DNA from 4 places in the Streptomyces sp. NPDC032822 genome. Region 1 is predicted to be linked to each of the others. Evidence: riboswitches for the same ligand, from Rfam matches in the RefSeq annotation. Region 1 holds a riboswitch; each other region holds the start of a gene.
What was found. A riboswitch is a leader RNA that binds a small molecule or an ion and turns the genes downstream of it on or off. The one in region 1 is predicted to bind cyclic di-AMP.
Positions count from the first base shown of each region.

Region 2: another riboswitch for cyclic di-AMP. It lies ahead of ACZ5VD_RS11830 (C40 family peptidase); the one in region 1 lies ahead of ACZ5VD_RS07710 (M23 family metallopeptidase).
Region 3: another riboswitch for cyclic di-AMP. It lies ahead of ACZ5VD_RS12510 (M23 family metallopeptidase); the one in region 1 lies ahead of ACZ5VD_RS07710 (M23 family metallopeptidase).
Region 4: another riboswitch for cyclic di-AMP. It lies ahead of ACZ5VD_RS27230 (transglycosylase SLT domain-containing protein); the one in region 1 lies ahead of ACZ5VD_RS07710 (M23 family metallopeptidase).

Region 1 covers NZ_JBVIOL010000002.1:459,807-465,472, forward strand. Annotated here, with positions in the region: gene ACZ5VD_RS07700 (rhamnogalacturonan lyase family protein) at 1-521, opposite strand, end outside; gene ACZ5VD_RS07705 (GDSL-type esterase/lipase family protein) at 518-1,663, opposite strand; gene ACZ5VD_RS07710 (M23 family metallopeptidase) at 1,892-2,839, opposite strand; cyclic di-AMP (ydaO/yuaA leader) riboswitch at 2,842-3,001, opposite strand; gene ACZ5VD_RS07715 (alpha-galactosidase) at 3,309-5,387, opposite strand; gene ACZ5VD_RS07720 (tyrosine-protein phosphatase) at 5,569-5,666, shown strand, end outside.
Region 2 covers NZ_JBVIOL010000003.1:606,417-612,082, reverse strand. Annotated here, with positions in the region: gene bioB (biotin synthase BioB) at 1-637, opposite strand, end outside; gene ACZ5VD_RS11850 (8-amino-7-oxononanoate synthase) at 805-1,932, shown strand; gene ACZ5VD_RS11845 (DUF397 domain-containing protein) at 2,014-2,250, opposite strand; gene ACZ5VD_RS11840 (helix-turn-helix domain-containing protein) at 2,260-3,120, opposite strand; gene ACZ5VD_RS11835 (ATP-binding protein) at 3,335-3,793, shown strand; gene ACZ5VD_RS11830 (C40 family peptidase) at 3,892-4,365, opposite strand; cyclic di-AMP (ydaO/yuaA leader) riboswitch at 4,369-4,502, opposite strand; gene ACZ5VD_RS11825 (hypothetical protein) at 4,920-5,225, opposite strand; gene ACZ5VD_RS11820 (ATP-dependent Clp protease proteolytic subunit) at 5,233-5,666, opposite strand, start outside.
Region 3 covers NZ_JBVIOL010000004.1:19,512-25,177, reverse strand. Annotated here, with positions in the region: gene ACZ5VD_RS12525 (dihydrofolate reductase family protein) at 1-136, shown strand, start outside; gene ACZ5VD_RS12520 (alginate lyase family protein) at 749-1,969, shown strand; tRNA gene ACZ5VD_RS12515 (tRNA-Met) at 2,020-2,093, shown strand; cyclic di-AMP (ydaO/yuaA leader) riboswitch at 2,389-2,544, shown strand; gene ACZ5VD_RS12510 (M23 family metallopeptidase) at 2,556-3,587, shown strand; gene ACZ5VD_RS12505 (PrsW family intramembrane metalloprotease) at 3,726-5,057, opposite strand; gene trmB (tRNA (guanosine(46)-N7)-methyltransferase TrmB) at 5,110-5,666, opposite strand, start outside.
Region 4 covers NZ_JBVIOL010000010.1:117,480-123,145, reverse strand. Annotated here, with positions in the region: gene ACZ5VD_RS27240 (peptide MFS transporter) at 1-566, shown strand, start outside; gene ACZ5VD_RS27235 (CocE/NonD family hydrolase) at 585-2,627, shown strand; cyclic di-AMP (ydaO/yuaA leader) riboswitch at 2,926-3,099, shown strand; gene ACZ5VD_RS27230 (transglycosylase SLT domain-containing protein) at 3,104-3,586, shown strand; gene ACZ5VD_RS27225 (HAD family hydrolase) at 3,630-4,448, opposite strand; gene ACZ5VD_RS27220 (LacI family DNA-binding transcriptional regulator) at 4,589-5,617, opposite strand; gene ACZ5VD_RS27215 (carbohydrate ABC transporter permease) at 5,660-5,666, opposite strand, start outside.

The sequences.
Region 1 (5,666 bases):
TGGTAGTCGGTGTACGTGGACTGGAGACAGCCGCGCACGGTCCGGCCGAGGCGGTACGCGGGGTTCTGGGCGAGGGTGTGGAAGCGGGTCGTCGTCGGCTCGGTGGTGGTGTGGAGGCGCGGGGCGGTGTGGTCGGCGGTCTCGGCGGGGATCTCCTCGCGCCGGTCGCCGAGCAGGTCGCCGTAGAACGGGGTCGCGCCACGGGCGCCCGGGACCACGCCGGACGGGGTGAGGATCCGTGCGCTGGTCTCGGTGCCCGGGTCCCACTTCACGACACGGGTGAAGTCGAGGAGTTCTGACGCCCGGTCACCGTCCCACCCGATACGGAAGTTGACGCTCGGTGGGGTGGTGGAGACCTTGCCGTCCCGGGCGTTGCGGACACCCGCGCCGGGGGCGGTGACGTCGACGGTGGAGGTCAGGTACTCGTAGCCGGGGCGGTCCGGGTCGATGTCGCCGGTGCTGCCGCGCCCGACGCCGATGCCGGTGTCGTTCTCCCAGGCGGCGGGGTGCTGTCCGGTCACGGGGCGCTCGCCGGTGCCGGCGTCGTAGGAGTGCCAGGGGAACTCGGCACGACGCCCGACTCCGCCTGCTGGATGGCGAAGCCGGTATCCAAGAGGGCGATCAGCCGGTCGGCCACCTTGCGGTGACCCTGGGCACTGGGGTGGACGGCATCGTTGAAGTCCCCCCGGTCCGCGCCGAGCCACCCGGTCGTGTCGACGAACTCGGTGCGCGGGTCGGCGAGTTCACCGACCACGGCCGCGATGTCGGAGGCGTGGGTGCCGTCGAAGGGGCGCAGGGCGAGGATGCGGGCGTGCGGTGCGCCGGCCCGCAGGCGTTCGAGGTAGGCCCGGTAGGCGGGGCGGAAGTCGGCCGAGCCGAAGACGGCGTCATTGGTGCCCTGGTTCACCACGACGACGTCGGCGCGGCGGTCCGTGTCCGCCGTGGACCCGGCGTGGTTCCAGCCGTACGCCTCGGAAGCGGCCGGCACTCCCCCGTTGCCGGTCCGGATCACGCCCTGTCGCCCGAACCCGACCTGGGTGAGCGAGGCGCGCAGGGCGTCGGCGACGAGCGTGGGATAGGCGGCCGTACCGTCGGCGCAGTCGGAGGTGTTGACGTCGCACAGGGCCATGACGCCCTGGGTGACGGAGTCGCCGTAGAAGGCGAACCGGCCTACCGCCCGGGCGGGTTGAGGCAGCAGGCGGCCGTCGTCGAGCCGCAGCCCGGTCAGCACCACGCCGGTCTCCAGCGGGGGTGTCCAGCGGTTGGCCCGGGAGGAGACGTCCTTGACGGAGATCCGGACCGTGTGGGTGCCGCCGGTGCGGGAGCCGCCGCCGTCCGCCGTGATCTCCAGGTCTCCGCGGTCCACGGCGTACACCCGCTCGGGCCCTCCGTCGACCGACACCCGGATCTGCGCGGGCACGGTGATCGACGAGACGTCGAACCGGGCGTGGACACCCGAGCCGGTGAAACGGAAGCGCAGTCGTGAGCCCGAGTTGACCGTGACGGCCGCCTCGGCGCTCCGGCTCCAGTGACCCTCGTACGCGAGGCGCCGGTCGTCGGGGCGAACGGTGTACGGATCGGCGGACGCGAAGGCGGGAGGCGGCCCACCGACGAGCACGCCGACGATCGCGACGGCGGCGGCCTTCAGGACGGCGCGGGGCACGGTGACCTCCAAAGGGCATAGAAAGCGCTTGCGCCACTGCGGAGTTCACTGTGTCCCCACCCTCCCCCCGCTGTCGACCCTCGGAGCACCCCTGCCACACGACCGCAATGAAGTGATCATGAGCGAGCGAGGGCGAAGGTGCCGGAGGGGCACACACCGAAGGCCGGACCCGGGGATCGGGGTCCGGCCTTCGGTGGCTTGCGGGGCGCCTGGGGCGCGGGGAGGGTGTCAGCCGACGGCGACGCCCTTCGCGCGGAGGTAGGCCACCGGGTCCACGTCCGAGCCGTAGTCCGGCGTGGTGCGGATCTCGAAGTGCAGGTGCGGGCCGGTCACGTTGCCGGTCGCACCGGAGAGGCCGAGCTGCTGCCCCTCGGTCACGGTCTGACCGCTGGAGACGGAGAGCGAGGAGAGGTGCGCGTACTGGGCGTAGTAGCCGTCGGCGAGCCTGACGACGACCTGGTTGCCGTATGCGCCGCCCCAGCCCGCGGAGACGACCGTGCCCGCGCCGACGGCCTTGAGGGCGGTGCCGGTCGGGACGACGAAGTCGACACCGGTGTGGTAGCCGCTGGACCACATGCTGCCGGACACGCGGTAGGCGGTTCCGACGGAGGCTCCGCTCACCGGGAGGGTGAAGCCGCTGGAGCTGCCGTTGTCGGCGCTCTGCGTGGCCGACTCGGTCTTCGACGAGGCGGACGCATCAGATGAACCCGACGAAGAAGATGAAGAAGACGACTTCGACGAGGAGCCGGAGGAGGACGGGGAGGTGCCCGTGGTGGCCTTCTTGCCGAGCGTGAGCTTCAGCCCGGGGTGGATCAGCGACGGGTCGTCGCCGACGGCCTGCCGGTTGTCGGAGTAGAGCTTCTGCCAGCCACCGGTGACGTTCTCCTCGTCCGCGATCTTCGAGAGATAGTCACCGGCTCGCACGGAGTAGGTCTTCGCGCCGGAGGTCCGCGCGGTCTCCTTCTTTTCGGCCGTCGCCTTTTCGGCCACCTTCTTCACGGTGGTCGGAACGGACGAGTCGACGGCCTTTTCCGAGACGGACTGCGGGGTGGCGGCATGCGCGCCGGTGGCACCGAGAAGCGGCAGGGCGAGTGCGGCGCCACCGGTTCCGGCGACGGCTATGGAACGGGTGAAGCGCTGGGACTTCGGGCGGCGGTGCTTACCCTTCGCGGGCATGACGAATTCCTCTCCGGCGCCTGCGAGGTGAGCTGTCGGGTGCGGACTGGAGATGCCCGGCCGTACCGAAGTACGGCTTAACCCCTAGCCGTTCCGGAGACCGGAACAGGCGGTTGTACCTGTGGGTCCCCCGCTCCTGCCAAGGACGGGTGAGTGTGAGCGGTCTCCGGGCGGCGGCAGGATTGGGCGTCCGTCCGGATCGGGGCGAACGTAAGCGACCGAGACGCAAAGGGACAAGTAAGTGGTTCCCTGTGCATGGCCACCTGTCGGCCGCCTGAGAGAATTCCCGGTCACCCTGTGTGCATTACAGGGTGACCGCCACGGTCAAACTCCCTTGAAAACGGCACCGATTACGTGCACATGACGAGCGACACACGGTCACGAATATGACGCTCCTCACGTGGCACATTCACAGGTTCCTTTATTCCAGAAGGAGTTGGAGCGAAGGTGTGGAATTCGGGCAGAAGCCCTAGATACGACGCAGCCGGAGAACCGTCGCATCGAGGTCACCGCGCAGCCCCGTCCGCAGTCCGTGATGCAGCAGAACGGCACCTCGGTGAACTTCGCCCGTTTCGCGGCATTCATACGACGCCGCCGGGTCGAGCCCCCGCAGCCGCAGCGCCGGCACGGGCTCGCCGTAGTGCTGCGCCTGGAGCCAGGCGAGGACGACGGTCTCGTCGCCGAGCACGTACTGCACGGCGCTCGACCCGCCCGTCGGAGGCCGCAGCCGGTAGAGGTCGCCACGCTGCACGAGAGGCCGGATCTCCTTGTAGAGATCCACCCACTCGCGCGCCTCGGCGAGCTCCTCCTCGGTCCACTCGGCGAGATCCCCGCCCACCCCGAGCACCCCGGCCATGGCGCTCACAAAACGGAACCGCAGCGAGCTGACCCGGCCGTTGAGCTGGGTATTGGGGCTGTCGGTGACCCAGGCGGCCATGGCCCGGGCGGGGTGGATCTGGGTGAAGCCGTGCTGGATGGCGAGCCGGTCGAGCGGGTCGGTGTTGTCGGAGGTCCACACCTGGTCCGTACGGCTCATCACCCCGAGGTCGATCCGCCCGCCGCCACCCGAGCAGGACTCGAAGGCGACGCCCGGGTGGGCGGCCCGCAGCCGGTCCAACAGGCGGTACAGGGCGTGCACATGATCGACCCAGAGGCGCTGGGGGTAGGGCTCGCCGGGCCAGCCCGCGTCGGTGAAGCAGCGGTTGAAGTCCCACTTCACATAGTCGATCGGGGCACTGGAGAGCAGTTCGTGGAGCTGCTCCCAGAGGTACTCCTGGACATCCTCGCGCGCGAGATTCAGTACGAGCTGATTGCGGAGTTCCGTCCGCTTTCGTCCCGGCTGGTACTGCACCCAGTCCGGATGGGCGCGGTACAAGTCGCTGTCCGGGTTGACCATCTCGGGCTCCACCCAGATGCCGAACCGCATGCCGAGCGCCTGCACGGAGTCGGCGAGCGGCTTGAGCCCGCCGGGGAAGCGGTCCGGGTTGGGCTTCCAGTCGCCGAGGCCGGCGCGGTCACTGGTGCGGGTCCCGAACCAGCCGTCGTCGACGACGAACAGTTCGACGCCGATCGCCGCGGCCCGCCGCGCCAGCACGCCCTGCTGCTCCTCGGAGATGTCGAACTCCGTGGCCTCCCAGGAGTTGAACAGCACCGGCCGGTCCTGGTCCGCGTCCGGGATGACGTACGCGCGCTGGTAGGCGTGCCAGGCGCGGCTGGCCCCGCCGAAGCCGGCGTCGCTCCACAGGCCGGCGAAGACGGGCGTCGTGAAGGACTCCCCCGCCGCCAGCCGGAGCAGCCCGGACTCGTCGTGGCCGGCCCCACCGGTGATCTGTACGCGCGTGTCCGGGAGTTGGGCGACGGCGATGCGCCAGGAGCCGGACCAGCCGAGGGCGCAGCCGTAGACCTCGCCGCGCTCCTCGGTCGCGTCGGTGTCCAGGGCGACCCAGGGCAGGTGCTGGTGTCCGGTGTGGCCGCGCCGGCTGCCGATGACCTTCTCACCGTAGGTGAGGGAGGAGCTGGTGAGCCGGGACTCGGCGGCCCAGCGGCCGTGCAGCTGGGACAGCCGCCAGCCCTCGCGGTCGGGCAAGGTCCAGACGGCGGAGTCGGCGCGCAGCAGCTCCACGACGGGCCCGTCGTTGTCCAGGGTCACCCAGCGCTCCACGACGTCCGTGGCGGCGCGCATCCGGTAGTGCAGCGTGATCGTCAGCGAGCCGTCCCGGAACCGCAGGCGCAGCTCGTCGTCCGCGCCCCTCTCGTGCGTCTCGAAGGTCCACTCGGTGCCGCGTCCCTCCTCCGTGCGCACCGACAGGGCGGGCCGTACGAAGCGGGGGCCGCCCTCGACGGGGTACTCCTCGCGGCCGTCGAGAGGGGATTCGAAGGCCCAGTAGTCGGGCAGCGGACGGACGGCGAGCGCCTCGGCGTCGGCGAGGGCGATGCGGGGCCCCCAGTGCAGATGCAGGAGCTCGTCGTCGTCGGTGAGATGGACGGCGTAGCTGCTGCCCGGCCCGGACAGCAGCCACGTACGGCCGTTCTCGGCGATCTCCAGCATGGGGTACCTCACAGATGCGAACAGACATGAACAGGTGCACTCAATCACGAACATCATCGAGGTCAGCGCAGCCCTGGTGCAACGTCTGTGGACAACTCATTGCCCCAGGAACGCATGTCGTATCGTCGTGGGCGTGCCCGCCGCCGAGCCGCGCCGACGGGACCGAAGGGGAGGAGCCCTCGTGACGCAGCAGGTTCCGTCGACCGAGCCCGATCTGGCCGGAGTGCGCAACTTCCGGGACGTGGGCGGGCTGCCCACGGTGGACGGACGGCGGGTACG
Region 2 (5,666 bases), on a different contig from region 1:
CGCTCTCCCCCATGCCGGCGATCAGCCCGGAACAGGCGGACAGACCGGCCGCGTGCGCCTTGCGCACGGTGTCCACCCGGTCGGCGTACGTGTGCGTGGTCGTGATGTCCGCGTACGTCTCCTCGGACGTGTTCAGGTTGTGGTTGTAGGCGTCGGCGCCGGCCTCGCGCAGCCGCTCCGCCTGGCCGTCGGAGAGCAGACCGAGGCAGGCGCACACCTCGACGCCCTCGTTCCCGTCCTTGATCGCCTTGATGGTGCCCGCGACCCGGTCCACGTCCCGGTCGGTCGGCCCGCGCCCGGACGCCACCAGGCACACCCGTTTGGCGCCTCCCGCCAACCCGGCCGCCGCCGCCTCGGACGCCTGCTCGGGCTTGAGCCAGGTGTACTTGAGGATGCCGGCGGTGGAGCCGAGCCGCTGCGAGCAGTAGGAGCAGTCCTCCGGGCACAGGCCCGACTTGAGGTTGACGAGGTAGTTGAGTTTCACCCGTCGGCCGAACCAGTGGCGGCGCACCTTGCCGGCCGCGGCCACCACATCGAGCAGGTCGTCGTCGGAAGTGGCGAGGACGGCCAGCGCCTCCTCGCGGGTCGGCAGCTCGCGCCGCAGCCCCTTGTCCACCAGCGTGTTCAGCAGGTCCATGAGAGCCGATCCTGTCCTACGCAGGTGCTCCGGGCCAAGGAGAGTTCGCACAACAGAGACGCTTCGACGTGTGGGTATCGCCACATCCTGGGTGCCTGGTCGTCCCGCTAGTGTCTGTGAACTGCCTACAAAACGCGGGCACCGCCCCCTCATGCCCTGGAGTGCCGATGGCGTTCGCCTGGATCGACGAGCAGGCAGAGCTGCGCCGCCGCGCCGGCCTCGTACGGACGCTGCGCCCCCGCCCCTCCGACTCGCCGCTGCTGGACCTGGCGAGCAACGACTACCTGGGCCTGGCCCGGCACCGGGAGGTCACCGAGGGCGCGGCGCGGGCCGCCCGGACCTGGGGCGGCGGCTCGACCGGCTCCCGGCTCGTCACCGGCACCACGGAACTCCACCACGAGCTGGAACGCGAGCTGGCCGACTTCTGCGGCTTCGAGGCGGCCCTCGTCTTCTCCTCGGGCTACGCGGCCAACCTCGCCGCCGTCACCGCGCTGGCCCCGCACGGCTCGCTGATCGTCTCCGACGCCGGCAACCACGCCTCACTGATCGACGGCTGCCGGCTGGCCCGCGGGAGCACCCAGGTCGTCGGGCACGCCGACCCGGACGCCGTGCGCAAGGCGCTGCGGACCCACGAGGGCCCCGCCGTCGTGGTGTCCGACACGGTCTTCTCCGTCGACGGCGACGCGGCCCCGCTGGCCGCGCTCGCCCAGGTGTGCCGGGAGCGCGGGGCGGGTCTGGTGGTCGACGACGCCCACGGCCTCGGCGTCCTCGGCGACGGCGGCCGGGGTGCCCCGCACGCGGCGGGGCTCGCGGGCGCCGACGACGTCGTCGTGACGGTCACGCTGTCCAAGTCGCTCGGCAGCCAGGGCGGTGCCGTCCTCGGCCCCGCCCGGGTGATCGACCACCTCGTCAACGCGGCCCGGACGTTCATCTTCGACACCGGGCTCGCCCCCGCGGCGGCGGGGGCGGCCCTGGCGGCGGTGCGGCTGCTGCGCCGCGAGCCGCAGCGGGCGGCCCGGGCGCGCACGGTCGCCGCCGAACTGCACGCACGCCTGAGCGCCGCGGGTCTGGAAGCGGTACGTCCGGACGCCGCGGTCGTCTCCGTGCGCGCACCGTCCCCGGAGGGGGCCGTGCGCTGGGCGGCCGACTGTCGTGCGGAGGGGCTGGCCGTGGGCTGCTTCCGTCCTCCTTCCGTGCCCGACGGCATCTCCCGGCTGAGGCTGACCGCCCGTGCGGATCTCTCCGACGGGCAGATCGGACGCGCTGTACGGGTGATCGGCGAAACACGACCATGAGTCGGCGTGACACGGCCGGATGTCGCTCGATGCGGGCAGACGGTCAGGTGGTGCGGGAACGGTCAGGTGGTGCGGGAACGGTCAGATTCGGATGCGGTGCACCGCGGCCGTGAAACCCGCCCAGCTCCCGGGGGAGAAGAGCAGCGCGGGTCCGGCCGGGTTCTTCGAGTCGCGCACGGCGAGGAGTCCGGTCGTACGGCCCGCCACGAGTCGGGCCGTCTCGACGCAGTTGTTCGCTCCGGTGCTGTAGCTGCTGCGCAGCCACCGCAGTCCGTGCAGATCGGTACTGGAAGGTACGTGCCGAGGCAGTGCAGACATGGTGCCTCCTTACGCGCCGTCACCTATTCCGGCGATGTAGTCCAACGAGTCCTCGGGCGAAAGGGCGTGGAACTGAAGGGTGTTGAAGGCCTCCGAGTAGGCCTGGAGGTCTTCTTTCCGTTCGAGATAGAGGCTACTCGTCAAGTGGTCGAGAACAACCACATCCAGATCAGATGTGCGCGAAAAAGAGAAGATAACGAAAGGCCCGGTGATGCCGATGTGCGCGCCGGCGGTGAACGGCAGCACCTGGAGCCGCACTTGGGGCAGATGCGCGGCGTCGACCAGCCGGGCCAGCTGACGCGCCATGATGTCCGGGCCGCCGACCTCCCGGCGCAGTACGGCCTCGTCCAGGACGGCGCTCAGTTCCAGCGGCGGATCCGCCCGCAGTACGTGCTGCCGGGCCAGCCGCACCTCCACCAGGGCGTCCAGTTTCTCGTCGTCCAGCCCGTCCACCGCCGCCTTCGTCACCGCCCGGGCGTACTCGGGGGTCTGCAGCAGCCCCGGCACGACCGAGGTCTCCAGCGTGCGCATCGCGCCGGCCTGTGACTCCAGGCTGATGAAGTCCCGGTAGGTGGGCGGCAGCACCCCCCGGTACGCGTGCCACCAGTGGCTCCGGCCGCCGCCCTCGTCGGAGCCGGCCAACATCAGAAGCAGCTCCCGCAGTTGGGGGTCGTGCACCCCGTAGGCGTCCAGGAGTAACCGGACGTCGGCCGGTTTCACCCCGCTGGCGCCGGTCTCGATCCGGCTCACCTTCGACTGGTGCCAGCCCACCATCCGGGCCGCCTCACCGCTGGTGAGCTCCGCACCGGTGCGCAGCGCACGCAGTTCGGCACCCAGCTTCCGGCGGCGCACCGCGGGTCCGTTCTGCATGGGGCTACTCCTTACTCCAACCGAGGTACCCATATACGGTCTGCCGTCGCAGGGTTCACCGCTTCGAGCGACAGATATATGCATATCTTGGTGGATCGCCACCCGTGACCGCTCCGGTAATGGCACTCTGGCGGCGAAGCACCAGTCCGGGACCGTACTCGAACCTCCGCCTTCGTGTCGGACTACGGTCCTGTGGGAAAGGGACGACGTCGCCATGGCAGACCACCTGGAAGCATCCGTCACTCTGTCGAGCGATCCCGTCTCGGTCTCCGCCGCCCGCTCCTACGTGCTCACCACCCTGGCCGAGTGGGGTCTGGCGGGGGACACGGAGGCGGCCGACACCATCCGGCTCATCGTCTCCGAACTCGCCACCAACGCCGTACAGCACACCTTCGGGCAGTCACCCACCTTCACGGTGGACATCGAGCTCGACCGTGACGAACACCTGCGCATCGGTGTGACCGACAGCCACCCGCGCTTCCCCCAACGACTGCCGGCCGCCGTCCAACAGGACAACGGCCGGGGCATGGTGATCATCCGCTGGCTGACCGCGGAGTGCGGCGGCAAGCTGAGGGTCCGGCCCACCCGCGAGGGCGGCAAGACCGTCTTCATCGAACTCCCGTGGACCGTGCCGGCCGAGCCGGTGACGGCTGCGGGGCAGCAGGAGCCGTAGCGCGCTTCGGGCCGTACGTCAGGCTCCGCGACGCGCCCTGCGTGAAGCCCCGAAGAGGGCGGCGGCGGGTCGGACCGCCGCCGCCCCCTCCAGGAGGGTCACTTGACCCGGCCGTACCAGACGCTCTTGGTCCAGATCTTCTGCAGTCGTACCACGTCCCCGGTCTTCGGGGAGTGCCAGATCTTGCCCTTCCCGGCGTAGATGCCGACGTGGTAGACGCTCGAACCCGAGTGGAAGAACACCAGGTCTCCGGCCTTGCGGCCCTTGGAGGAGATGTGGTGTGTCTTGTTGTACTGCTGGGCCGCCGTGCGGGGCAGTTTCTTGCCCGCCTTCTTGAACGAGTACAGCGTGAGCCCGGAGCAGTCGAAGCGGCTTGGTCCGGTGGCCCCGTACTTGTACGGGGAGCCCTTCTTGGAGGCCGCGATCTTGAGTGCCTTCGTCGCCGGCGTGGCGGCCGCGGCGTCGGAGGCGACACCCGGGACCACGATGGAGCCGCCCACTGCGGCGATGGTGAGGGCCGAGGCGGTACCGGCCCGGACCATCAGCGACGGGACACGATTGAGCGCAGTCATGCGCAACCCTTCGTCAGCCGCCTGTGAAGGATGACCTGTCGGATTCGGGCTGGCGAAGTTGCCCGGCCGCTGCTGCGGCTTCACCCCAAGGGCTGCTCGACCCGGTCATGGCGTGACCGTCCCGGCGACCCGTCGTGCTTGGGTCCTCCACTCCTGCCGATCCACTTCTGTCGACCGGTCATCCGTGCGGCGGCAGGACTCGGCGTCCGCCCGGATCGCCCCGCCGCTGCGGCGGGGGCTTGTCGTCAGTCAGGGATCTTGGCCCACGCTTGTCCGAAAATCCCAACGGAACCGGGGATTTGTGTTGTTACTCACCACTCACCCGTTCGGGTGGACGTCCTGGTGTTCGAAGGGGTGTCGAGGGCCCCGAGCACCCCCGGACCAGCACCGGAACAACTCATTCCGCCTTCGGTCTCCGCATGTTGCGCAACCCTGACGGGCGGGAAAAGGGACGCGCGTCTCCCCCATTAGGGGGTACGCCGTTTGGTCCGTTTCGGCGCCGGTCCGGACGCGTCTTCGGGAGGGCCGCGCGGCCGGACCGGTGGTGCGGGGCGTCAACTGTCGGAGCGCGGCGGCAGCGTGACGCGAGCCGTGCGGCGCTCCCCGTCCAGCACGCGCAGCGCCCGCTCCAGCGTGTCGGCGTGCACCTCGCGCTCGCCCCGACGGTGCATCAGCGCCAGCGCGTCCCGCAGCTCGGCCGCCTTCGTCACCAGTGCCTGGGCGGCGCGCAGACCGCTGTAGGTGTCGCCGTGCCGGGCCGGGTTGATCCGGCCGAGCAGGTCGACCGCGTCGAGATAACGGTCGATCAGCTCACCCTCGGCGCGCGTCAGGGCGGGCAGCGGCGGCAGGTCCGGCAGCATGCGCGGCTCACCCCCGGCCGGGTGTGCGGCGCGAGGCCTTGCGGCTGGGGATGAGCTCGTCCACCAGTCCGTACTCCACCGCCTCCGGCGCGGTGAGGATCTTGTCCCGCTCGATGTCCGTGTGCACCTGCTCCGGCGTCCGCCCGGTGTGCCGCACGAGCATCTCCTCCAGCCGGGTCCGGGTGCGGGTCAGCTCCTCGGCCTGGATGGCGAGATCGCTGGCCTGTCCCTGCACCGGCTCGGTGAGCGCGGGCTGATGGATCACCATCCGCGCGCTCGGCAGCGCGAACCGCTTGCCCGGCGTCCCCGCGGCCAGCAGCACCGCGGCCGACGAGCCCGCCTGGCCCAGGCAGACGGTCTCCACGTCGCAGGTGACGTACTGGAGCGTGTCGTAGATCGCCGACATCGCGCTGAACGTGCCGCCGGGGGAGTTGATGTACA
Region 3 (5,666 bases), on a different contig from region 1:
GGCGTGGCGCGAGCCCGACACGTTCGTCTCGGACGCCGACGGGAACGGTCTGCTGACGGCGGCGGGCGTGCAGGTCGTCGTACTCCCGGAACACGCGACCCAGGCGAAGGCCCCCAACCGCCATCTGCTGCGCTGACGGTTTCCGTTGGGGTGGGGTGGGGTGGGGTGGGGTGGGGTCGGGGCCGCGCCGGGGGGTGTCCGTCCTCGGAACGGCGCGGAATCCGTTCCTCAAAAGGGAACCGGCACCTCCCGCGCCGCCCCTGCGGGCGAACACCCCCCGACACGTCCCCTTCTCGCCGTACGCCCCTGACGCCCCATCGAGACAATGGACTACGCCCCCCCGCCTCCCGATCATCGATGCCGGGCCGACGGCCATCTCTCGACCGACTGAGTCATGACGACAGTCACTTCTCGACCGACCGGGTCGGGGCGAGGGCCACTTCTCGACCGGCCGGGTCGGGGCGACGGCGACTTCTCGGTCTACCGGGTCGGGGCGACGGCCACTTCTCGACCGATCGGGTCGGGGCGACGGCGACTTCTCGGCCTGCCGAGTCGGGTGGTGGGTGGGCGGGGGCTTGGGGGTCTGGGGGTGGAGCCTCCAGGGGTGGGGGCTTGTTGGGTGGTCGAGGTGGGTGGGGTACGGGGCTCGGCGCGGGGGCCGATTGGCTCAACAGATGCTGCGGGTTCGGGGTGGGGCAGGTCACCCTGCGAAAGGACCCGGTCCGACACGACCCCCGCGGAGGTGGCAATGAGGTCTGCCCGCAGACGTACGGTGACGCTCCTTTCCGTGACCCTGCTCACGGGACTTCTCGCGTCCTGCGGAGCAACCGACACGGGTACCCGCACGATGGCCAGGGCCCTGCCCCCCGACGCCGCGTTCACCCACCCCGGCGTGCTCGTGAGCAAGGCACAGCTGGACGTCGTACGGGAGAACGTGACCGCGGGGAAGCAGCCGTGGCTGAAGGCGTACCTGGGCATGCGGGACAGCAAGTACGGGGCGTACAAGTACCGGGCCCAGCCGTACGCCACCGTCGCCTGCCCCGCCGGCGACAAGGCCGGGCACGGCTGCGTGGAGGAGCGCGAGGACGCCATCGCCGCGTACACGCAGGCCCTGCTGTTCAGCGTCACCGGCAAGCCGCAGCACGCGGTGAAGGCCAGGGAGATCATGGACGCCTGGTCCGCGACGATGAGACGGCACACGGAGGAGAACGCCGGGCTGCAGACGGGCTGGGCCGGGGCGACCTGGGCGCGGGCCGCCGAGATCGTGCGGCACACGCCGGGGGGCGGGTGGCCGGCGGACCGGGTACGGCGGTTCGAGGGAATGCTGCGGAACGTCTATCTGCCCGAAGTCACCAAGAAGGTCCCGGACTTCAACGGCAACTGGGACCTCGTGATGACGGACGCGGCCATCGGCATCGCCGTCTTCCTCGACGACCACGCGGCCTTCGGCCACGCCCTGGAACGCTTCCGGGAGCGCGTACCCGCCTACTTCTACCTGGAGAAGGACGGCGGCGTCCCACTCACCCCGCCCGGTTCGAGCAACGACAACGCGCAGAAGCTGACGGCCTACTGGTTCGGGCAGGCGACGTACAAGGACGGCATCTCCCAGGAGACCTGCCGCAACTTCAAGCACGTCGGCTACTCGATCGCCGCCACCGCCCACGTCGCCGAGACCGCCTGGCACCAGGGCGTCGACCTGTACGGCGAGGTCAAGGACCGGCTGGCGGTGACCCTCGACTTCCACTCCCGTTACCAGGCCGGCGAGTCCGCGCCCCTCTGGCTGTGCGGCGGGAAGGTGGAGCGGACGATGGGACCGGACCTGGAGGTCGCCCTCAACCACCTGGAGGACCGGCTCGACGTCGATGTCCCGGTCGCGCACAAGCTCGCCGAGGAACACCGGCCCGCCGGTACCGACGACCTGTTCGTGTCCTGGGAGACGCTCACGCACGCCGGCAATCCGGGTGGCTGACACCGTGGTGAACGACGTCCCGCGAATGGCGTACACTGGAGTCACAACGACGCGGGGTGGAGCAGCTCGGTAGCTCGCTGGGCTCATAACCCAGAGGTCGCAGGTTCAAATCCTGTCCCCGCTACTGAAGGCCAAAGGCCGGAATCCAGAAATGGGTTCCGGCCTTTGGTGTGTCCGGCTCTCCCGTTGGAATGACGGAAGGTGACCGGGTGAGTGCCCTCCGCATCGCAGCTGACATCCTGTCAATCGCTGTGAAGGTGCTGAGGTTCGGTCAACTCGCCCGTTTTTCGCCGGTCATGGGCCGTAAGTTCCCGGCGGAAAGCTTAATGATCAAGTGGAACAGCTTGGAATCGAGGCCCCGGGTCTATTAACGTTCGATAACGCAGCGCGGTCGTCCCAGCCGTCACAAGAGACGGCTCCGTGCTCACGCGCCGAATCCTGCAAGGAACCGGGGAACCACTACTTGGGGTGAATCGCGCGGATGCCACCGTGGAACCACGGCCGGTATACGCGCGTAGGAGACCTTCCTGCTCCGAACCCGTCAGCTAACCCGGTAGGCGAGAAGGAAGGAAAGGAGCACGCCCACGTGGCGTCCAACCCGCCTGCCCCAGAAGCCCCGTTCGTGCCGGGCCAGCGTGACAGCGAGACCTTCGGCTACGGCACCTATCGCACCGACGAGGGCCCCTGGACGGAGTGGAATCCCACCGAGGAGTCCCTCCGCCCCGTTCGTGGCCGGCACCGCGTGGCCAAGCAGCGTGGCGGTCTCGCCCGCAGCTCCACCGTCCTCGGCGTCGGTGTCATAGCCGCAGTCGGCGCGGGCGGCATGGCCAGCGCGCAGACCGGCAAGCCGCCGGTGTCGATCTCCATCCCCGACCTGCCCAACGTGGGCTCCCTGATCTCCGACGACTCGGGCTCCGCCGAGGACACCACCGCGCTCAGCAGCGTCGGCACGGTCTCCGCCGATACCGAGGAGAGCGGATCCGACGCTGGCGAGGTGCTGCGCGCCCGGATCATGGCCCAGGCCGAGCAGCAGCAGGACCAGGCCGAGACCAAGGCCGCCGCCCAGGCCGCTGCCGCCGCCGAGAAGCAGGCCGCCGAGGCGGTCGCCAAGGCGGAGAAGGCGGCCAAGGACAAGGCCGCCGCCGCGAAGAAGAAGGCGAAGGAAGAGGCCGACAAGAAGGCCGAGGCCGCGCGCCTGGTCCAGCTGGCCAAGCAGTTCACCCTGCCGACCTCGTCGTACACGATCACCTCCACCTTCGGTCAGGCCGGCTCCCTGTGGTCCTCCGGCTACCACACGGGCCTCGACTTCGCCGCGCCCACGGGTACCCTCATCAAGGCCGTGCACTCCGGCACGATCACGCAGGCCGGCTGGGACGGGTCGTACGGCTACAAGACCGTCCTCACCCTCGACGACGGCACCGAGCTCTGGTTCGCCCACCAGTCGTCGATCAGCGTCAGTGTCGGCCAGAAGGTCGCCACCGGTGACGTGATCGGCCGCGTGGGCGCCACGGGGAACGTGACCGGTGCGCACCTGCACCTTGAGGTCCACGCCGGCAGCAGCGACTCGTCGGGCATCGACCCGATGGCGTGGCTGCGCAGCAAGGGGCTCAACCCCTGAGGTAGTCCAAGGTTGGGAAGGGGGGCCAGGGTCGGCCCCTCTGTGCCCGGCGGCCCTGACATCATCCCCCCGGTGTCAGGGCCGCCGGTCTTTCGTGCATTTCATGGTGGTCATGTCTTTTGTGCCTGAGGTTTTCGGTCAGGTCCGGTACGGGTTGTAGGGGTACGGCGTTGCTGTCGGGTACGCCGGTGTCGTCGCCGGGTAGCCGTACACCCCGTACACCGGCCAGGGCGGCGCGGCCACGGCCACCGGGGGTGCCGTCGCCCGGGCCGCGTGGTCCAGCGCCGGACGTGCCACCTCCCGCCGCCACCACAGCTCCGCCAGCAACTCCCGTTCCCGGACCAGGAAGTCGGCGTCCGCCCGGCCCAGTCGGCCCCGGTGTCGCAGGAACGCCAGCGATGTCGCGTACGCCTCGTACTGCGCCACCGCCCGCCCCGCCGCCCGCCCGAAGTGCCGCCGGGCGTGCTGGCGGGCCACTCGCCGGGCCCGCATCGAGCCGAGCGCGTACGGCTCGGCCGGCGTCAGCCAGCCCGCCGCCGTGTACGCGGGCAACTCCTCCCGTACGGTCTTCAGTTCCCGCTGCCTGGTCCAGATCACCAGCCAGGTCAGCAGCCCGAACGCGGGCACCATGAACGCCGAGTAGACGGCGAGGAACCCGTACTCGCCGAAGGTCGACGAGCCGTTCCAGATCGCGTGCATGCCCATCGCGAGCAGCAGCCCGGACAGGGGCAGCACGACGCGTCGCACGTGGTGGCGTTCCGCCGAGAGCGCGGAGATGCCGAAGCCGATGCCCGTGAGCACCGTGAAGAGGGGGTGCGCGAACGGCGACATGACGATCCGCACGAAGAAGGTCGCCGCGGTGACGGAGGCGATGCCGGTGTCGCCGGTCAGCTGGTCGGTGCCGAAGGCGGTCCCGAGGTAGAGGATGTTCTCGGTGAAGGCGAAGCCGGTGGCGGTCACCCCGGCTATGACGACGCCGTCGACGATCCCGGTGAAGTCCCGTCTGCGGAAGAGGAAGACGAGGAGGACGGCCGCGGCCTTGGCCGACTCCTCCACGACCGGCGCTATGACGGTCGCGCCGAGGGTGTCGGCGTGGGACGGGTCGGCGGTGGCTGTGGCGATCCATCGCGTGGCGAAACTGTTGGCGATGATCGCTATCAGCGCTGCCGCGCAGGCGCCCCAGGCGAAGGAGAACAGCAGGTTGCGCCAGGGGCCCGGGGCCACCCGGTCCAGCCAGCGGAAGGCCGCCATGAGGAGCGGGACGGGCAGCACGGCCAGCCCGAGTCCGACCAGGAAGCCCTCCGTGCCGGTCTGTTCGCGGACCAGGGCGAGGATGACGAGCCCGGAGAGTGCGAGCAAGGTGCTCAGCGCGCCGTAGCGCACCCATTTCCGTTGCCACCAGTGCGCGTGCCGCAGCGCGCCGCCGGTCTGTTCACCGGGGTGCGTCGGGTAGGGGGGAACGGTGGCCACGGCATTGACCCTAACGAGACAGAGGCGCCGCCCGCAGGTTGGCGAGGAGGGTTCAGGCGCCGGTGGGGGGCTGGTCCTTGTGCTCTATGACGTGCTCTACGCGGTGGAAGAGCAGGTCGTTCACGACATGTCCCTTCTCCAGTCCCTGGCCCTCGAAACGAGTCAGCGGCCGGAACTCGGGACGCGACGCAAAACCGCCCCCTGGCTGTGCGTTCTCGAAGCCGGGGTGCGCCGTGAGCACCTCCAGCATCTGTTCCGCGTACGGCTCCCAGTCCGTCGCGCAGTGCACGAGCGCACCCGGTCCGAGCCTGGTCGCGGCGAGGTCGAGGAACTCCGGCTGGATCAGCCGCCGCTTGTGGTGCCGCTTCTTGGGCCAGGGGTCGGGGAAGTACACGCGCAGGCCGGCGAGGGAGCCGGGGGTGAGCATCTCGCGGAGCAGGATGATCGCGTCGCCGTTGCCCACGCGGATGTTGTCCAGTGCGTGCTGCTCGGCGAGATGGAGCAGATTTCCCTGGCCGGGGGTGTGGACGTCGACGGCGAGGATGTCGGTGCCGGGGTCCGCGGCGGCCATCCGGGCGGTCGCCTCGCCCATCCCGAACCCGATCTCCA
Region 4 (5,666 bases), on a different contig from region 1:
AGGCGTACTCGACGATGATGCTGCTGGCCGCGTCGAACGCCGAGACGACCCTCCTCGGCTTCGACTTCCCGGCAAGCTGGTACGCGTCCGCGCTGGGCGCCTTCGAGGTCGGGCTCGCGCCCGTGGTCGCCGCGCTCTGGGTCCGGATGGGCCACCGCCAGCCGCACGCGTCGAACAAGATCGCGATCGGGGTCGTCCTCGGCGGCCTGTCGTTCCTGCTGATGGCCCTGCCGACGTCCGGGCACTCCTCCGACGACTACCTGATGTCCGCCTGGTGGATCGTCGGCTCGTACTTCCTGCTCGGCCTCGGCGACATCCTGCTGGAGACCTCCGGCATGTCGGCCACCACCAAGCTCGCCCCGGCCGCCTTCTCCAGCCAGACCATGTCCCTCTGGTTCCTGTCCCTCGCCCTGGCCAACGGCATCCAGGCCCAGACGGTGAAGCTCTACGACGACGTCTCCCAGCCCGCCTACTTCGGCGTCAACGGCGCGATCGCGGTGGCCGCGGGTCTGGCCGTGATGGCGGCCGCCCCCTGGCTGCGCCGCACCATGCATCCGGTCCACTGAACTCACGGGGTCACGCTCATGCACATCCGTACGTCCTTCCCCTACGAGACGGCCCACCAGGACCTCCGCATCCCGCTGTCGGACGGGACCCTGCTCTACGCACGCGTGTGGCGTCCCCTCACTGACGAACCGGTACCCGCGATCCTCGAATACCTGCCGTACCGCCTCACCGACTGGACGGCACCCCGCGACTGGCAACGCCATCCCTGGTACGCGGGCCACGGTTACGCCTCCGTACGAGTGGACGTGCGCGGACACGGCAACAGCGGGGGCATGCCGACCGACGAGTACTCGGCGACCGAGCTGGCCGACGGTGTCGAGGTCGTCGACTGGCTGGCCGCACAGCCCTGGTGCGACGGCAAGGTCGGCATGTTCGGCATCTCCTGGGGCGGCTTCAACTCCCTCCAGATCGCGGCCCTGGCACCCGAGCCGCTCAAGGCGGTCGTCACGGTCTGCTCCGCCGACGACCGCTATGACAACGACGTGCACTACATGGGAGGTTCCGTCCTCGCGGTGGACATGCACGCCTGGGCGGCCACCATGCTCGCCTTCGTCTCCCGGCCGCCGGACCCGCGGTATGCGGGCGAGGCCTGGCGGGAGATGTGGCTGGAGCGCCTGGCGGGGGTCGAACCCCTCATCCACACCTGGCTCGACCACCAGACCCGGGACCGCTACTGGCGTCACGGCAGCGTCTGCGAGGACTACGGCGCGATCCAGGCCGCCGTCCTCGCGGTGGGCGGCTGGCACGACCCGTACCGCGACACGGTCCTCCGGCTCGTCGAGCACCTGCCCTCCGACCGCGTCCGCGGCCTGATCGGCCCCTGGTCCCACCAGTACCCCGACCGCGGTCTGCCGCCGGGACCGGCGATCGGCTTCCTCCAGGAGACCCTGCGCTGGTGGGACCACTGGCTCAAGCCCGATTCGCGCGGCGCCTCGGGCACGGGTGACACCGGCGTCATGAACGAACCCCTGCTGCGCGCCTACCTCAGCGACTCCCACCCCCCGGCCACGGTCTACGACACCCTGCCCGGCCGCTGGGTCGGCGAGCCGGCCTGGCCCTCCCCCAACGTCGCGATGGTCGCGCACGCCCTGCAGGGCGCCCCCTCCCCGGTGCGCTCCCCGCAGCACACGGGCGTCGACGCCGGCCGCTTCTTCCCCTTCGGGAACGACGCCGACCTGCCGCCCGACCAGCGGGAGGAGGACGCGCGGTCGGTGAGCTTCGAGTTCGAAGTCCAGGAGGAGACCTGGGTGTTGGGGCGGCCCCGGGTGCGGCTCAGGCTGACCTCGGAGGTGACGCGCGGTCAGGTGATCGCCCGGGTCTGCGACGTGGCCCCGGACGGCTCCTCGACCCTGGTGACCCGGGGTGTGCTGAACCTGTCGGCGCGGCACGGGCGGGAGCAGGCCGTGCCGTGGGCGCCGGGCACGACGGAGGACGTCGAGTTCGAGCTGAACGGCATCGGGCACGTCTTCCCCGTCGGCCACCGCATCCGTCTCGCCGTCTCCTCCGCGTACTGGCCGTGGATCTGGCCGCAGCCCGGCTCGGCGGCGGGCTTCACCCTGGACCCGGCGGGCAGCCTGCTGGAGCTGCCCGTGCGCGGCCACGAGGTGGGGCAGGAGATCGTCTTCGAGGAGCCCGAGCAGGCCGAGCCGCTGGGGGTGACCGGCGGCGTGGCCGCTGCCGGAGGGAGCCCGGACACGCCGGACGAGCCGCGCCCCGAGCGGCTGGTCGTCCGCGACGTGGCCAAGGGCGAGTGGCGGCTGGAGGTCGATCCGCGCTACGGCGGCACCCGGGTGTACCCCGACGGCCTGGAGTTCGCCGAGGACGCGCTGGAGACGTACACGATCGACGAGCGGGACCCCCTGTCGGCCCGGACCCGCTCCGACTGGACGGTCCGGTTGCGCCGGCCGGAGCTGGGCTGGGACGCGACGGTCCGCACCCGGTCGGAGATCCGCTGTGACGAGACGGACTTCCTGACCACCAACGAGGTGGTCTGCACGGACGGCGGCGAGGTGGTCTTCCACCGGACGTGGGAGAAGCGGATCCCACGCACTGCCGGTTGACTCCGAGTTGGGAACATTGCCCGATTTGCCATGCTTGCGCATGTCCGTGAGTTGGGTCACTTCCAACCGCCTCCGCGCCCCCTTCGGCGCGTCCGCGTTCCCTTCCCGCCGGACCCCGCCCCGCCTTGCGCCGTGCGCCAGTTGAGTCTTGGCAACCGCAAAGGATCAAGCACCCCATACGCCTCAGACCAAGGTCAATAGGTGTGATGTGTGAATCCGCTACTTGTTTCGGACATGTGCTCTCGCATACGTTCCCGGCCTGTCGAGCGGACGCCTAATCCTGCCGCCGCTCGCGGACCACCCATCGACGACCATTCGCACGGCAGGAGCGGGGGACCCAGGTAAGTCGCCGCACCGGAGATCACGCCGGTACGGCTCGGGGTTAAGTCGTGCCGCCCACCCGGGCGGCACGGCCGGGCACCTCCCAGCCCGCACCCGACAGCTCACCTCGCAGGCGACGGAGAGGACATTTCGCCATGCCTGCTGCCGCTCAGCACCGTCGTTCCAGGACGACCCGCCTCACCCGCACCCTCGCCGTCGCCGTCACCGGCGCCGCCGTGCTCGCCCTCCCGGTGATCGGCGCGACCAGCGCGTCCGCCGCGACCCCGACCGTGACCACCGCCACCTCGCTGGGGTACTCCAACACCCTCGACGGCTGGATCCGGGCGTCCCTCCAGGTCATGGCGCAGAACGGCATTCCGGGCACGTACGACGGCATCTACCGCAACGTCATCCGGGAGTCCTCGGGCAACCCGTACGCCATCAACAACTGGGACTCCAACGCCGCCGCCGGCACCCCGTCCAAGGGTCTGCTCCAGACCATCGACCCCACCTTCCAGGCCTACCACGTGGCCGACACCTCGTGGGACCCGTACGACCCGGTCGCCAACATCACCGCCGCCTGCAACTACGCGGCGGCGCGGTACGGGTCGATCGACAACGTGTGGGGCGCGTACTAGAGATCCCGGGGGCCGACTCCCGGGGCGTGATCCCCGGGGCCGGTCAGAACTTCCCGTCCGGGAAGAGACGTTCGAGGACGACGGCGACGCCGTCGTCCTCGTTCGACAGGGTGACCTCGTCGGCCACGGACCGGAGTTCGGGATGGGCGTTGGCCATGGCGATGCCGTGGGCGGCCCAGTCGAACATGGGGATGTCGTTGGGCATGTCCCCGAAGGCGACGGTGTGCTGCGGGCCGAGACCGAGATGGTCGGCGGCCAGCGCCAGCCCCGTCGCCTTCGTGATGCCGCATGGCTGGAGTTCGACGGTCCCGGGCCCCGACATGGTGACCGTGGCCAGCGAGCCGATCACTCCGCGCGCCGTCGCCGCCAACTCGTCGTCGGACAGGTAGGGATGGCGCAGCAGCACCTTGCTGATGGGCTCGCGCCACAGGTCGTCGCGTCTTGCGACCCGGACCGCGGGCAGGGTCGGGTGGGGCATCAGATAGCCCGGCTCGATGAGGGTGAGCCCGTCCACGCCGTCCTGGTCGACGGCCGCGTACACCTGGCCGACCTCGGCCTCGATCTTGCCGAGCGCGGTCTCGGCCAGTTCCCTGTCCAGGGTGACCGACCAGAGCAGACGGTCCGCGCCGGCGTCGTACACCTGCGCGCCCTGCCCGCACACCGCGAGTCCCTCGCTGCCCAGGTCGTCGAGGAGTGGCCGCACTCTGGGCGCCGGGCGGCCGGTCACCACGAGATGCCGGGCACCGGCCGCCGTCACCCGCGCCAGTGCGGCGAGGGACCGGTCGGACAGCGTGTCGTCGCCTCGGAGCAGCGTTCCGTCCAGGTCGGTGGCGATGAGTGAATATGCGGTGGGTGCGGCCATGATCAGAGAATACGGATGGAACGCCCCGCCGACTCGACGCGAACCGGACGGCTACAGCATTCACATGCATTGACGTCTGCTCCGGTTGCGAACATCCGTTCCGGTCACGGCAGTCGGTGCGTTCACCGCCGTCGGTGCGTTCACGCGGACTCCCGCACCACCAGTTCCGTCGGCAGGATCACCCCGGCCGTGTCCTCGCCGGCGATCTGGGCGAGCAGCATGCGGACCATCTCGGCGCTGATGCGCTCGTAGGGCTGTCGCATGGTGGTGAGGGCCGGGGTGACGGCGGTGGCCGCGGCCGAGTCGTCGAAACCGCCGACAGCGATGTCATCGGGGACCGAACGGCCGCACTGGTGCAGGGCGTTGACGACTCCCTGGGCCATCAGGTCGGAGGCGACGAACACCGCGTCCAGGTCGGGGGCCCGGTCGAGCAGCCGGTGCGCGGCCTGTTCGCCGCCGGCACGGCGGTAGTCGCCCTCGGCGACCAGTGCCGGGTCGTAGGGCAGGCCCGCCTCGGCGAGGACCTCGCGGTAGCCGGCCAGCCGGTCGGTGCCGCCGGGGGTGTCCAGCGGGCCGGTGATCATGCCGATGCGGCGGCGGCCGGTGTCGAGGAGGTGGCGGACCATCTCCCGGGCGCCGTCACGGTCGTCGGCCGCCACGTAGCTCACCTTGGAGCCGAGCCCCATCGGCTTGCCGCAGGCCACCAACGGCATTCCGGCGGCGCGCAGTTCGGCGGCGACCGGGTCCCCGCTGTGGCTGGAGACCAGCAGCACGCCGTCGACATGGCCCGAGGTGATGTAACGGGTCAGCCGGCGCCGGTCGTCGTCGGTCGCGGCCAGCATCAGCAGCAGCGGGATGTCGTGCCGGGCGAGGTGCTCGGTGCATCCGCGCAGCAGGACGTTGAAGTTGGGGTCCTCGAAGAACTTCTCCTGCGGCTCGGTCAGGAGGAACGCCACCGAGTCCGAGCGGCCCGTACTCAGGCTGCGGGCATGCCGGTTGACCACGTATCCGGTCTTCCTGACGGCGGCCTCGACGGCCCGCCGGGCGGCCGGCGAGACGTAGTGGCCGCCGTTCAGGAAGCGGGAGACGGTACCCCGCGACACACCCGCCTCCCGGGCCACGTCGTGGATGGTGGGCGGCTTGCGGCGGCCGTTCGCGCTGGTGGTCATGTTCCTCGTTCGGGGCGGGGTTTGCTGCGGGCGGCCGACTGCTCAGGCC